DNA from 2 places in the Leuconostoc sp. LN180020 genome. Region 2 is predicted to be linked to the other one. Evidence: riboswitches for the same ligand, from Rfam matches in the RefSeq annotation. Region 2 holds a riboswitch; the other holds the start of a gene.
What was found. A riboswitch is a leader RNA that binds a small molecule or an ion and turns the genes downstream of it on or off. The one in region 2 is predicted to bind FMN.
Positions count from the first base shown of each region.

Region 1 (6,182 bases), 150 kb from region 2:
TACAAGGACAACCCAGAGGCGCAATTATAGCCTTTGATGACTTGTTTGAGAATATGGCTGATAAGGAAGCAATGGTTATGATTTTTTTGGCTTTACTTGAAATGGCTAAGGAAACTAAAATTTCGTTTCACCAAGCTGATGCATCAGCTGATATTTTTTTAGAAATTGAGACATTAAGTGATGATGAATAATTTAGCGCAAATAGAGGCCTTGTTATTTGTGGCTGGCGATGAAGGGATTACTAGTCAAGCGTTATGCCAAATAACACAATTTGATAAGCCGGCAGTGATTGCATTAATTGAACAATTAGCTAATAAATATGCTAATGACACGATGAGCGCTCTAGAAGTAAGAGAAACTGATGGCGCTTACCGATTGGTCACCAAGCCTAGCTTAGGGGGCATAGTTAAAAACTTTTTTGATGCACCTGACAATGCCACACTTTCCCAAGCACAACTTGAAACATTAGTTATCGTAGCTTATAAACAACCTGTGACACGTGTGGAAATTGACCAAATTCGTGGTGTACAGTCGGCGGGCACGCTTCAAAAATTGATGTTACGCCAGTTGCTTGTTGAAACTGGGCGAAAAGATGAACCGGGACGGCCAATTATGTATGGTACTTCAGCGATGTTTTTAGATTATTTTGGTCTCAAGTCGTTAACTGAGTTGCCACCGTTACCTGATTTTGAAACGTTAGATGTTGATGATGGTGGGACATTATTTGCAAACGTACTGGAATCAGAAAATTTAGAAATGAAAGAAGGGCAAAAAAATGTCTGAAGAAGAAATGCGTTTACAAAAAGTTGTTGCCCAAGCGGGGCTAGCTTCACGAAGAGGAGCTGAAACAATGATTACTGAGGGGCGTGTCAAAGTCAATGGTGAGACTGTCACAACACTTGGTGTCAAAGTTGGCATACATGACACTGTGGAAGTAGATGGTGCGCCGATTGAAGGACGTGAAAAGCTAGTTTATTACCTATTGAATAAACCCCGTGGTGTCGTTACCACAACTAGCGACGAGAAGGGTCGTAAGACAGTTCTGGACTTACTAGAAGATATTGATCAACGTGTTTACCCTGTTGGACGACTAGACTATGATACGACTGGCGCCTTGTTACTGACTAACGATGGCACTATTGCTAACCAATTAATGCATCCAAAGTCACGTGTCGACAAAATTTATCTTGCTAAGGTGTCTGGGATTGCGACTGTTGAAAAATTAGCGCCTTTGAAGCAAGGCGTTATCATCAAAGGCCGAAAAACAGCGCCAGCTCGTGTCACGATTGAACGTGTCGACAAAGATAAAAAAACTAGTATGGTACGTATTATTATTCATGAAGGACGTAATCATCAAGTCAAAGATATGCTGCAAAAAGTGGGCTTACCAGTGGATAAATTAACGCGTGAACAATATGCTTTCTTTGATTTAATTGGCTTACAGTCCGGTGAATATCGTAAATTAACTGGTGTTGAGGTTAAACGACTCAAAGCACAGGATTATAAAAATTATCGTAGAAAATAAATAGATTGCTTTTAATCAGTAATTTTGTTATGATATCAGTTGTAAAATTAAATATTACTTCAGGGTCGGGTGTAATTCCCAACCGGCGGTGAGACATGTTGAACATGGTAAGCCCGCGACCTGTGCAAACAGCTGATCTGGTCAAATTCCAGAGCCGACCGTAAAGTCGGGTATAAAGAAGTTAAAAAAGAAAGTTAAGACTGCCTTTTTGTGATACCCTGACAAATTGTGCAGTTTTTTTGAGGCAAAGAATATGTCTATTTCATTTACACGTACACAGCATCTGACCTTGATTGCTATTTTAAGCGCAATCTCATTTGGTCTAATGCTTTTTCCGCAGGTACCCTTGATTCCGGGAGCGGATTTCTTAAAGCTTGATTTTTCCATTGTGCCTGTCTTACTAGCTGGTTATTGGCTTAATGTCACGGCCGCTATGTGGGTTGTCATACTGCGAACAGTCTTAAAGCTCATTTTGGCAAATGAGGGAATTAATACCTATCTGGGGTTGCCTGTCAATTTAGTAGCAGTAATGGTATTTACCTTGTTAATGTTTTGGGTCATGCCAATGTTTGAAACGCGTCAATTCCCACGCCAATTATTAGCAATAATCATAGCAACAGTTGGGTTAACTGTTGCTGCTGTGTTGATGAATTGGTTCGTTGCTGTGCCACTTTATTCGCAGTTTGCACATTTTGACATTGCGCGAATTATTGGCCTGGGACGTTATTTTATAGCCATGGTGATACCATTCAATATTGCACAAGGCATTATTTGGGGGCTAACAAGTATTATTGTGCTTTCGGTTCTGAAACCGATGCAACGTAAAGTGATATCTTAATGAAACGTTATAAACAGAGACGACCTCAATGTGGTAAACTTTTAAGTGAACCTATTATAATGGAGGTCGTTTTATTATGAGCGATTTTGACCCAAATAACATGAGCCGTATGGCACGTTCAAAAAAACAAAAAGTTGAGCCTGAATTTGCGCGCCAATCAGATAGAAGCAGCCATAAGCATAAGGGCTTTAAAATATTTTTGATTGTTTTGGGATTTGCTATTTTATCAAGTGTGCCCATTTATGGTGCACTTGATCACCAGAAAACGCCACAGCAGATAGCGACAGCAACTAGTAAAAAGTCGACATCACAGTCTCAAAAAGCTTCATCTGAACAATCATCTGAGACATCAGCACAAAGTTCCTCAGAACAAGCAAGTTCATCGGAAACAGTGGCTAGTAGCACAGAAGCGCCAGCTGCGGCTTCAAGTGAAGTAGCTGCCAGCAGTGCACCGACGGCACCAAGTACGCCAACAACTAATTCAGCAGTGTTGGGCGCTAGCCAAACACTATATAATTTTGCCGTGACACATGGCATGACAACGGATCAAGTCATTGCGCTTAATCCTGGTTTGTCAGTGAATAATTATACACAATATGCTGGCAGAACACTAAATGTTAAATAACTAATTTTAGAGGTTGATATGAGTCACAATTTTCAGATTGCAATTGATGGGCCAGCGTCGGCTGGAAAATCAACAATTGCTAAAATATTAGCAACAAATTTAAAGTATGTTTATGTCGATACCGGAGCCATGTACCGCACCATGACTTTAGCCGCTAAACAGGCAGGTCTGGCTTATGAAGATGAACAAGGTGTTGTTGATTTACTTGCAAAAACAGTGATTCGTTTTGAGCCCGGAGTGCCAACGCAGCGTGTTTTTCTGAACGATAGTGAAGTGACAGAGGCGATTCGTTCGACTGAAGTCACTAATAATGTGTCGTTGATTGCTTCTTATAAAGCTGTCCGAGCAGACTTGGTTCGTCGCCAACGTGACATAGCCAATAGTCAAAATGTCATTATGGATGGACGTGATATTGGGACAACGGTGTTACCAAATGCTCAAGTTAAAATTTTCTTGGTAGCTAGTGTGTTAGAAAGAGCAGAGCGACGTTACAAAGAAAATAAAGCCAAGGGCATGACAGTTGATTTAGAAACACTAAAAAGTGATATTGAAACACGAGACTACAAAGACTCTCATCGAGCGATCAGTCCTTTGATACAGGCAAAAGACGCGATTTTGGTAGATACTACCGGACAAAGTATCCAAGCTGTAGTATCAGAGATTACAAAGATTATTGAAAAAAAACAGAAACCCTAAGTTACAGCGTGAAAACGCTGTTTTTTACTATACAAGTGGCAATTATTCTGGTAAACTATACCCATAGTGTAAATTGTAGGAGGACGTTAGACGTCATGAGTGAAACAAACAACGAGTTCTTAGCAGCTCTCGAAAGCGCAGCAGATCAAATTAAGGTGGGAGATGTTGTCACTGGTGAACTTTTAGCCATTGATAATGATAACCAAGCGGTTGTTGGTTTGTCTACCGGTGAAGAAGGAGTTGTGCCAGCACGTGAGTACTCAGACGATCGTAACATCAACCTGGCAGACGAATTGAAAATTGGAGACAGCATTGAAGCTGTTGTTATTTCTAATGTTACTAGCGACAAGGAAGGCGTAGCTTACTTGTTGTCAAAGAAGCGTTTAGATGCACGCAAAGCATGGGAAAACTTGGACTTTGCTGAAGGCGACACTGTCGATGCAAAGGTTGTTAATGCAGTTCGCGGTGGCTTGATTGTCATGGTTAACGGCGTACGCGGTTTCGTGCCAGCATCAATGGTTGCAGAACGCTTCGTTTCTGATTTGAACCAATTTAAGAACAAAGATATTAAAGCACAAGTTATTGAAATTGACGCTGCTAATGCACGTTTGATTTTGTCACGTAAGGCTGTTGCTGCGCAAGAACGTGCTGCTCAGTTGGCTGAAGTATTTAGTAAGTTGTCAGTTGGTGAAGTGGTTGAAGGAACTGTTGCTCGCTTGACAGACTTCGGTGCTTTCGTTGACTTGGGTGGTGTAGATGGTTTGGTTCACGTATCAGAAATCTCACATGATCGTGTCAAGAACCCAGCCGATGTTTTGACAAAGGGTGACAAGGTTAACGTCAAGATTTTGGCTTTGGACACTGAAAAGGGTCGTATTTCATTGTCAATCAAGGCAACACAGCGTGGACCTTGGGACGAAGCAGCTGATAAGATTGCTGCTGGATCAGTTCTTGAAGGTACAGTTAAGCGCGTGAAAGACTTTGGTGCCTTTGTTGAAATTTTGCCTGGTATCGAAGGACTTGTCCATGTATCACAAATTTCAAACAAGCGTATTGAAAACCCTTCAGAAGTTTTGAAGTCAGGTGACAAAGTACAAGTTAAGGTATTGGATATTAAGCCAGCCGAAGAACGTATTTCATTGTCAATGAAAGCTTTGGAAGAAAAGCCACAACGTGAAGACCGTCGTAACAATGATGGTTCAGCATCACGTGCGGATATCGCTGCATACAAGCAACAAGATGATTCAGCTGCAACATTGGGTGACATCTTCGGCGATAAGTTGTAAGATATGACTAGGTAAGAGAGCTGGTTCGCCAGTTCTTTTATTTTGAAAAAAGTTGAGTGGATAGTTTTTGGTAGTCCACGGTAAGAAAAAAGGAGGTGTCAGCATGGCAGCACCAGTAGTAGCTATTGTTGGTCGACCAAACGTCGGCAAGTCAACGATTTTTAATCGTATGGCCGGTGAACGTATTGCGATTGTTGAAGATAAACCTGGCGTAACGCGAGACCGCTTGTACGCGCCAGCAGAATGGTTGAACTATGAGTTCAGAATGATTGATACAGGTGGTATTGAGCTTGGAGATGAACCATTTCTAGCTGAGATTAGAGCACAAGTTGAATTAGCCATTGATGAGGCTGACGTCATTGTCATGGTAGCATCTGGTCGAGAAGGTGTAACCGCAGCTGACGAAGTTGTCGCAAAAATGTTATACAAGACAGATAAACCAGTGATTTTAGCTGTCAATAAAGTAGATAACCCTGAGATGCGTCAGGATATTTATGATTTTTATTCACTTGGTTTGGGTGATCTATTTCCTGTTTCTGGATCACATGGCCTGGGTCTAGGAGATTTACTTGATGCTGTTGTTAAGCATTTTCCTGATGAGGCAGCCGAACAAGAAGATGACGGAGCCATCCGTTTTAGTATTATTGGTCGCCCGAATGTCGGGAAATCATCTATTGTTAATGCGATGCTTGGTGAAGATCGTGTGATTGTTTCTGATATTGAAGGGACAACACGTGATGCCATTGATTCGCGCTTTGTGACGGCAGAAGGCGATGAGTTTATCATGGTTGACACTGCCGGTATGCGTAAACGTGGTAAAGTTTACGAGAATACAGAAAAGTATTCAGTCATGCGCGCGTTAAAAGCAATTGACAATAGTAATGTGATTTTAATGGTGCTAGATGCTGAAGCTGGCATCAGAGAACAAGACAAGCACGTGGCAGGTTTTGCTCATGATGCAGGTCGTGCGATGATTATTATTGTTAATAAGTGGGATGCGATTGAAAAAGACGGTCACACGATGAAAGAATTCGAAAATTTGATTCGTTCAGAGTTTAAGTTTTTGGACTATGCGCCAATTATGTTTGTCTCAGCAAAAACAGGTCAGCGCTTAGATCGTATTCCACAGTTGGTTAAAGATGTCGACGATAATCATCGTAAGCGTATCTCGTCGTCAACATTAAATGATGTGATTATGGATGCCATTGCTGT
Region 1 covers NZ_CP039736.1:1,656,729-1,662,910, reverse strand. The annotation lists gene FAZ25_RS08515 (ScpA family protein) at 1-191, shown strand, start outside; gene scpB (SMC-Scp complex subunit ScpB) at 184-783, shown strand; gene FAZ25_RS08505 (pseudouridine synthase) at 776-1,525, shown strand; FMN riboswitch at 1,577-1,712, shown strand; gene FAZ25_RS08500 (ECF transporter S component) at 1,779-2,363, shown strand; gene FAZ25_RS08495 (brain acid soluble 1 family protein) at 2,440-2,988, shown strand; gene cmk ((d)CMP kinase) at 3,007-3,684, shown strand; gene rpsA (30S ribosomal protein S1) at 3,780-4,970, shown strand; gene der (ribosome biogenesis GTPase Der) at 5,074-6,182, shown strand, end outside.
Region 1: linked by a shared signal. The riboswitch ahead of FAZ25_RS08500 (ECF transporter S component) and the one ahead of ribD (bifunctional diaminohydroxyphosphoribosylaminopyrimidine deaminase/5-amino-6-(5-phosphoribosylamino)uracil reductase RibD) in region 2 are both predicted to bind FMN.

Region 2 (6,182 bases):
TATCGTTTATCCCAGTAATTAACGGAACTTGGTCAACTATCTCAATGCCAGCCACTTTTAAATGATTGATTTTATCTGGATTGTTGGTCAACAATCTTATTTTCGTTAGACCAGCTAGTTTCAAAATTTCTGCTGCTTGTTGATAGTCTCTTTCATCCGGTGCATGATTTAGGTGGACATTGGCTTCATAGGTATCATAATTATTTTCCTGCAAAACATACGTTTTCAGTTTTTCTGCGAGTCCAATACCTCGTCCCTCTTGTCTAAGGTATAAAAGCGCACCACCTTCTTCATTAATCTGACGCAATGATGCTTGAAGTTGCGGTCCGCAATCGCAGCGATATGAGCCAAATATATCGCCCGTCGCACATTCAGAATGGAGCCGAACTAAAGGGTTATTTGTCGTCGCAGTTTGTGTTTGACTACGAATCAACAGAGCCGGTTCTTTGTCACCTGTATTATAGTCAGTCATCTGAAAGCTGCCATAGGTACTGGGCAGATTCACAGTCACACCTTCTTTAACGTGATACTGATTTTGGGCTTGTTTAAAGGCAACGATATCTGAAATCGCCAATTTAATCATGCCTTCCTGTTCTGCCAAACTTTCTAATGCTTTTTCTCGGGCCATTTGACCGTCTTTATCAAGAATTTCAATAATATAAGCAATCGGTGGTACTCCAGCAATTTTGGCTAATTCAACAGCCCCTTCTGTGTGCCCTTGCCTTGATAACACGCCACCTTCGTTAGCTACTAGAGGAAATACGTGTCCCGGTGTCTCAAAATCTTCAGCTGACGCACTAAGATTTGCAAGCTCACGAATAGTTTTTGCCCGTTCAAAAGCGGATACACCAGTCGTGCTCATGATATGATCAACACTGACGGTAAATTGTGTGGCAAATTTTTCAGAATTATGGTCTGTCATTTGCCTCAGACCTAGCTTATCTGCGCGTTGTTTACTCATAGGAACGGCCAGCACACCACGAGCCAATGTCAATGCACTATTGATTCGTTCAGGTGTCACAAACGATGCAAGTCCTACTAAGTCACCCTCGTGTTCGCGATTTTGGTCATCAGTCAAGATCACAAATGCGCCTTGTTTTAGGGCAGTAACTGCTTTTCGCACGCTTTGTTCAACAACATTATCCAACATATTGCCCTCCTGTCATATATTTAGCCAAAATATCCGTTTCTATATTTACCCAATGACCAACAGTTAATTTTGATAATGTTGTTTGTAACTGCGTATGGGGAATCAATCCAATTTGAAACGTCTGACTGGTTTTTTCAATCACCGTGAGGCTTACGCCTGATATTGCGACAGAACCTTTAGCAACTATTTCTCTCATCAAGATAGACTCTTTAGGCTTGAAGCTAAGTAAAATCGTGTTATCTATCACCTGCTTATTCACAATTTCAGCTTTGCCGTCAACATGACCAAGGACAAAGTGGCCATCAAATCTCTCCCCCGCACTTATTGCCTTTTCAAGATTAACTGATTGTCTCATCATGTAATCACCAATAATGGTTGTTTCATAAGTTGGTCTCATAATACCAAATTTAGCAGTATGGTCTGTTTTATGAGTAATAGTTAAACATACGCCGTCGACCATTATGCTATCACCGATAGTTGCCTCTGAAAAATAGGGCGTTTTTGTTTCAATTGTGATATGCTGATTATTTTTTTTGAGACTTTCATTTGTTATAACTTGACCCACTGTCTGTGTTATTCCTGTAAACATGACACACTCCTATCATTTAGATAACGACTCTTAAGCGTATTACCCACACGATATGAAGACACTGAATTAAACAATGGTTGTACACTGGGCACCCCGTCTTCAGGTAATATACTATCTGCTGTATAAACAATGAATTCTTGCCAGAGATTCGCTTTTAAGAATGCTGTAATCAATGACGGCCCACCCTCTACCATAACAGACTGAATATTCTTACTAGCTAAACTTGTCAGGACACTAAGTAAACCATGTGACATTAAAAGAACGTTGTCATATTGTTTTGCAAAGTCCGTGTTTGTCGTGAAGATTAACCAATTATTTGTCGCTCGATCCATTTTATTTTGTAAGCGGCCACGTCGATCGATCACTACCCTTAAAGGTTGTTGATGATTTATTGGTACATGTCGGACTGTTAAATTTGGTTGGTCAATCAACATAGTTTCACTACCAATTAGAATAGCACTTTTACTAGCACGCTCTTTGTGCACATCAATGTCAGCTAACCGATTTGTAATTTTTGTGGATTGTCCTTGTGAAGACGCCACAAAGTGATTAGCAGACTCCGCTAGTTTCAACTGTACATATGGTAAATGTCTTTCAAAATAATGATAAAATGCGGGATTTAATATTTGACTATCTTCTGTTCCCAAAACATCGACACGGATACCTGCTTGTCTTAAAAATGTAACACTACGTCCATGTGTATCGGGATTAGGATCAAAACTACCAACTACAACACGTTTGACTCCCCATTGGGCTATTGCTAACGCACACGCACCTACCTTTCCCGTGACAAAGCACGGCTCTAATGTGACATACATCGTTGAATCAACAATATATGTTTGATCCCTTAAATTTTCAAAAGCATTAATTTCAGCATGCGCTGCGCCAAAAGAATGATGATATCCAGTCGCCAAGACCCGCCCATTTTTAACAATAATTGCTCCGACGCGTGGATTTTCATATGTTTCATCTGGTCCTGCTTTGGCAGCTACTTTTGCTGCTAATGCCATATATGTTAAATCATCCATCTTTTACCTCCTGTTTGTTCAGGACAAAAAACCCGACGTATTTTATTAACATCGGGTTTAAAGTATTTAGATCGATTCAAAAAAGACAGACTTATCCTAGCTAAGTCTATTATTTTAAATCTTCTCCCATCCAGACTTTAACTGTCGGTCACAGAATTACACTGTGTCAACTGCATTATTAATAAATAATGCAGGTCACGGACTTAGATCTTAAAGATCTTTACCGTCGGTCGGGAATTACACCCTGCCCCGAAGATTAATTAATTTAACCTTTACAGATTAACATCTGAACAATGCTATGTCAATAAAAAAACGCACAATAATGTACGCTGTAAACAAATTATTCTGATATTACGCTTTGAATTTTTGTATTCGGAAGAAATCTAACAAGAATGTTAAGATTGGCAACCCAATGATTAAACCCCAAACACCAAAAACTTTTTCCATAATAATTAGATTAAGTAAAATAACTAATATTGGCATATGCGTGCGTTGTGACATAAAGTGCGGATGTAAAAAATATGACTCCATAAAATGAATTACAGCAACAGCAACCAATATAACCAATACTGTATGCCAGTCACCGATAATAAACGCGGTCACTGTCAGCGGTACAAGTGAAATAAGCACACCGACAACCGGAATCAAACCTAAGATGAAAATCAAAATCGCAAAACCAATTAAATAAGGGAAATTCAAAAAGGTTAATACGATAACCATTGCAATCGTGTTAATTACACAAATCATTAGCTGGACTTCAAATAAACGGCCTAAAATAATGATAAAGCGATGCACGATAATATAAAACTCACCAAAAAATCTTTTATAAGGGCTATGTATGAAAGTCATAGACCATGACCGTAATTGTGGGTAAGTCATGCTGAATATAAAACTAAACAGTAACGCCAAAATCAGTTCATAAAGGACGTGTCCAACTTGATTCAATTGGGTAAATCCTTTAGAGATTAACTGCTCTGTATTCAAGGAGTTACTGTACTGCTGAATATTTTTGTAAACTTCTTTAAAAATACCCGTTGTGTGCCAGCTAGAATCGGTTGCTAAGTGAATCATGCTCTTAACTTGATGTGCAACAGTATTTGCCCCGTGTTCGACAGCCCAGATGATAAAAGCCATCACGACGATATAAACAAGCGCAATTGATAATGACCGTGACAGGCGTGTCACGCGTTGCACCCTTTTGCCAGCATTCATCGCAAGATAAGAAAAAATAATTGTTAATAACAGTAACGTCATAAACTGTTTGAGTAAAACAATCAGTAAAATAATGACAGACAAAACAAAATACCGATAGAATCGGCGATTTTGAAATGATGAAAATATGTTCATGTAGTGCTCCCTCTTTAACACACTAACTTAGTACATGACAAGATTAGTTAGATGTCAAATTTTCGTTCGATTTTGTATTGAATTGTGAGAATAATGTATCGGCAGAACCCACTTGTGCAATCTGTGATTCTGTCACTGTACTACCAAATTCCGAACCAGTATCTTCAGGTTTTAATTCAAGTGCTGCTCTCAACTTGTTAGTAATAGCCTGTCGTTGCGCCGTTGTCACACGCTGGTAAGATACACCGTCATACATCTCACCTTCACCCTGAACTGTATATGAGTCAATTGTCTTTGTCGCATTCATATAATTTGAGCCGAGTGCCAACATATCCGACATCTTCATATTTGATGCAATGTTTTTAGTTGTGGCACTAATAAACTTCGTATTGAGAATCGTTGACGGATCAGATTTAATTTTTGTCATAATGGCCTGCAACAAAATTCGTTGGCGTTGCGTACGACCATAATCGCCTTGCGGATCTTGATATCTCATACGTGAAAAGGCTAACGCCGCCTTGCCATCCATCTTGTCATACTTTTTAAAGTTTTCGCCGTCTGCAGCGTATTCAAAGCTTGTTTTGCCTTCGGTAAAATCGTACAAATTATTACCGTCCTCATGCGCCGTGTCTTGGCTAAACTTAAAGCTCAATGGTGATTTGGCTTTGACACCTCCTAATTGATCAACAACATCTCCCAAACCACTCATGTTAACCATGGCAAAATAGTTAATCGGTATGTTAAACATTTTTTGAATCGTTTCCATAGTTGTCCCAACACCGTCTCCTAAAGAGGCTTTATCGTCTGAGGCTTCACGAAATGCATACGCGGCATTTAGCTTTTGTGGAAAGCTGCTTTCAAATCCTGAAATAGAGGTCATAATATCTCGGGGTACTGAAACTAATGTTGTTGTCTCTTTTTGTGGATTCACCGTCACTAACATCAAGGAATCAGTTAGCCCAACTCTGTCTCTTCCAGAGCCAAATCCACCATCCGTTCCAGTGTCTGTCCCGAGCACTAGAAATGAAATCGGCTTTTTTTCTTTAATTAGTGTGCTTGCTTCTTTTTCTGAACCTAGTCCGGTTGCAAAGTAGGCTTTATCCAACGAACTCTTCACACTACTTGCATAGTAGGTACCAAAACCTGCACCTAGAAGTATGAGAAATCCTAAAATCATTAAAATAATTCGTTTTTTGCTTCGTTTTTTTGGCTGACGTTGCTCAACACGGCTCATAGTTGTTCGATCTTGATCTGATAAATTGTCTGAGCGTTTGTTTTCGTTAGACATGAAGGTCTATCCCCCGGCAATATGCTATTTTTTATATAATATTAAATTTAACACAAAACGAGCCAAATTAACAATTTAAATTAATTATAGCTCGCTTTTTCTTTCACAAAAATCAAACGATTGATTACTTATTCAGCATCTGGTTTAACGACATTTTTAACTGTCAATTGTGTTAGTTTTTTGCGGTTCGTGCTAGATATAAATAATGGTACGATTTCTTCGACGACATCACTAAATTCTAAACCATAAAAGTCGCTTGGCGTCGCTGTATGTGATTGTAACCAAACACGGCCACCAATTAAAAAGCGGTCCCAGGCATGAATATTAGGCAAATTTAACAGATCTGCATAGTATTGGCTAGCAATAACATACTTAAAATCACCAACGTTACCGTGCTTTTCCATCGCATACTTTTGAAATTGTGGCTTCAAAACGCCTTGTTTAATCAAAAGACTTGCAATTTGTTTCAGATAAATATGAATTTGTGGTTCTACCTTAAAACCTAAATAAAATGTGACATGCACGATATTATCTGTTCCCAACATATCAACTTCATAACTTTTTCCAAACGGATCCGAAGATTCACGCATGGTCACAAACCAATAAATGGCAGCTCGTTTGGGTCTTGAACCAATCAATGAGTATATAATCGAACGCTTCAACATATAGTTCTGATGCATATTGGCAATATACACTAAATTCGTGGCAAACACAGATTCCTCAGTATCTTTTGACAAATTAATTAACTGCTTACGGTAATCTTTTAAAGATAAATAGTCG
Region 2 covers NZ_CP039736.1:1,505,367-1,511,548, forward strand. The annotation lists gene ribA (GTP cyclohydrolase II) at 1-1,150, opposite strand, end outside; gene FAZ25_RS07780 (riboflavin synthase) at 1,140-1,739, opposite strand; gene ribD (bifunctional diaminohydroxyphosphoribosylaminopyrimidine deaminase/5-amino-6-(5-phosphoribosylamino)uracil reductase RibD) at 1,724-2,767, opposite strand; FMN riboswitch at 2,882-3,028, opposite strand; gene FAZ25_RS07790 (AI-2E family transporter) at 3,119-4,114, opposite strand; gene FAZ25_RS07795 (LCP family protein) at 4,158-5,402, opposite strand; gene FAZ25_RS07800 (KUP/HAK/KT family potassium transporter) at 5,531-6,182, opposite strand, start outside.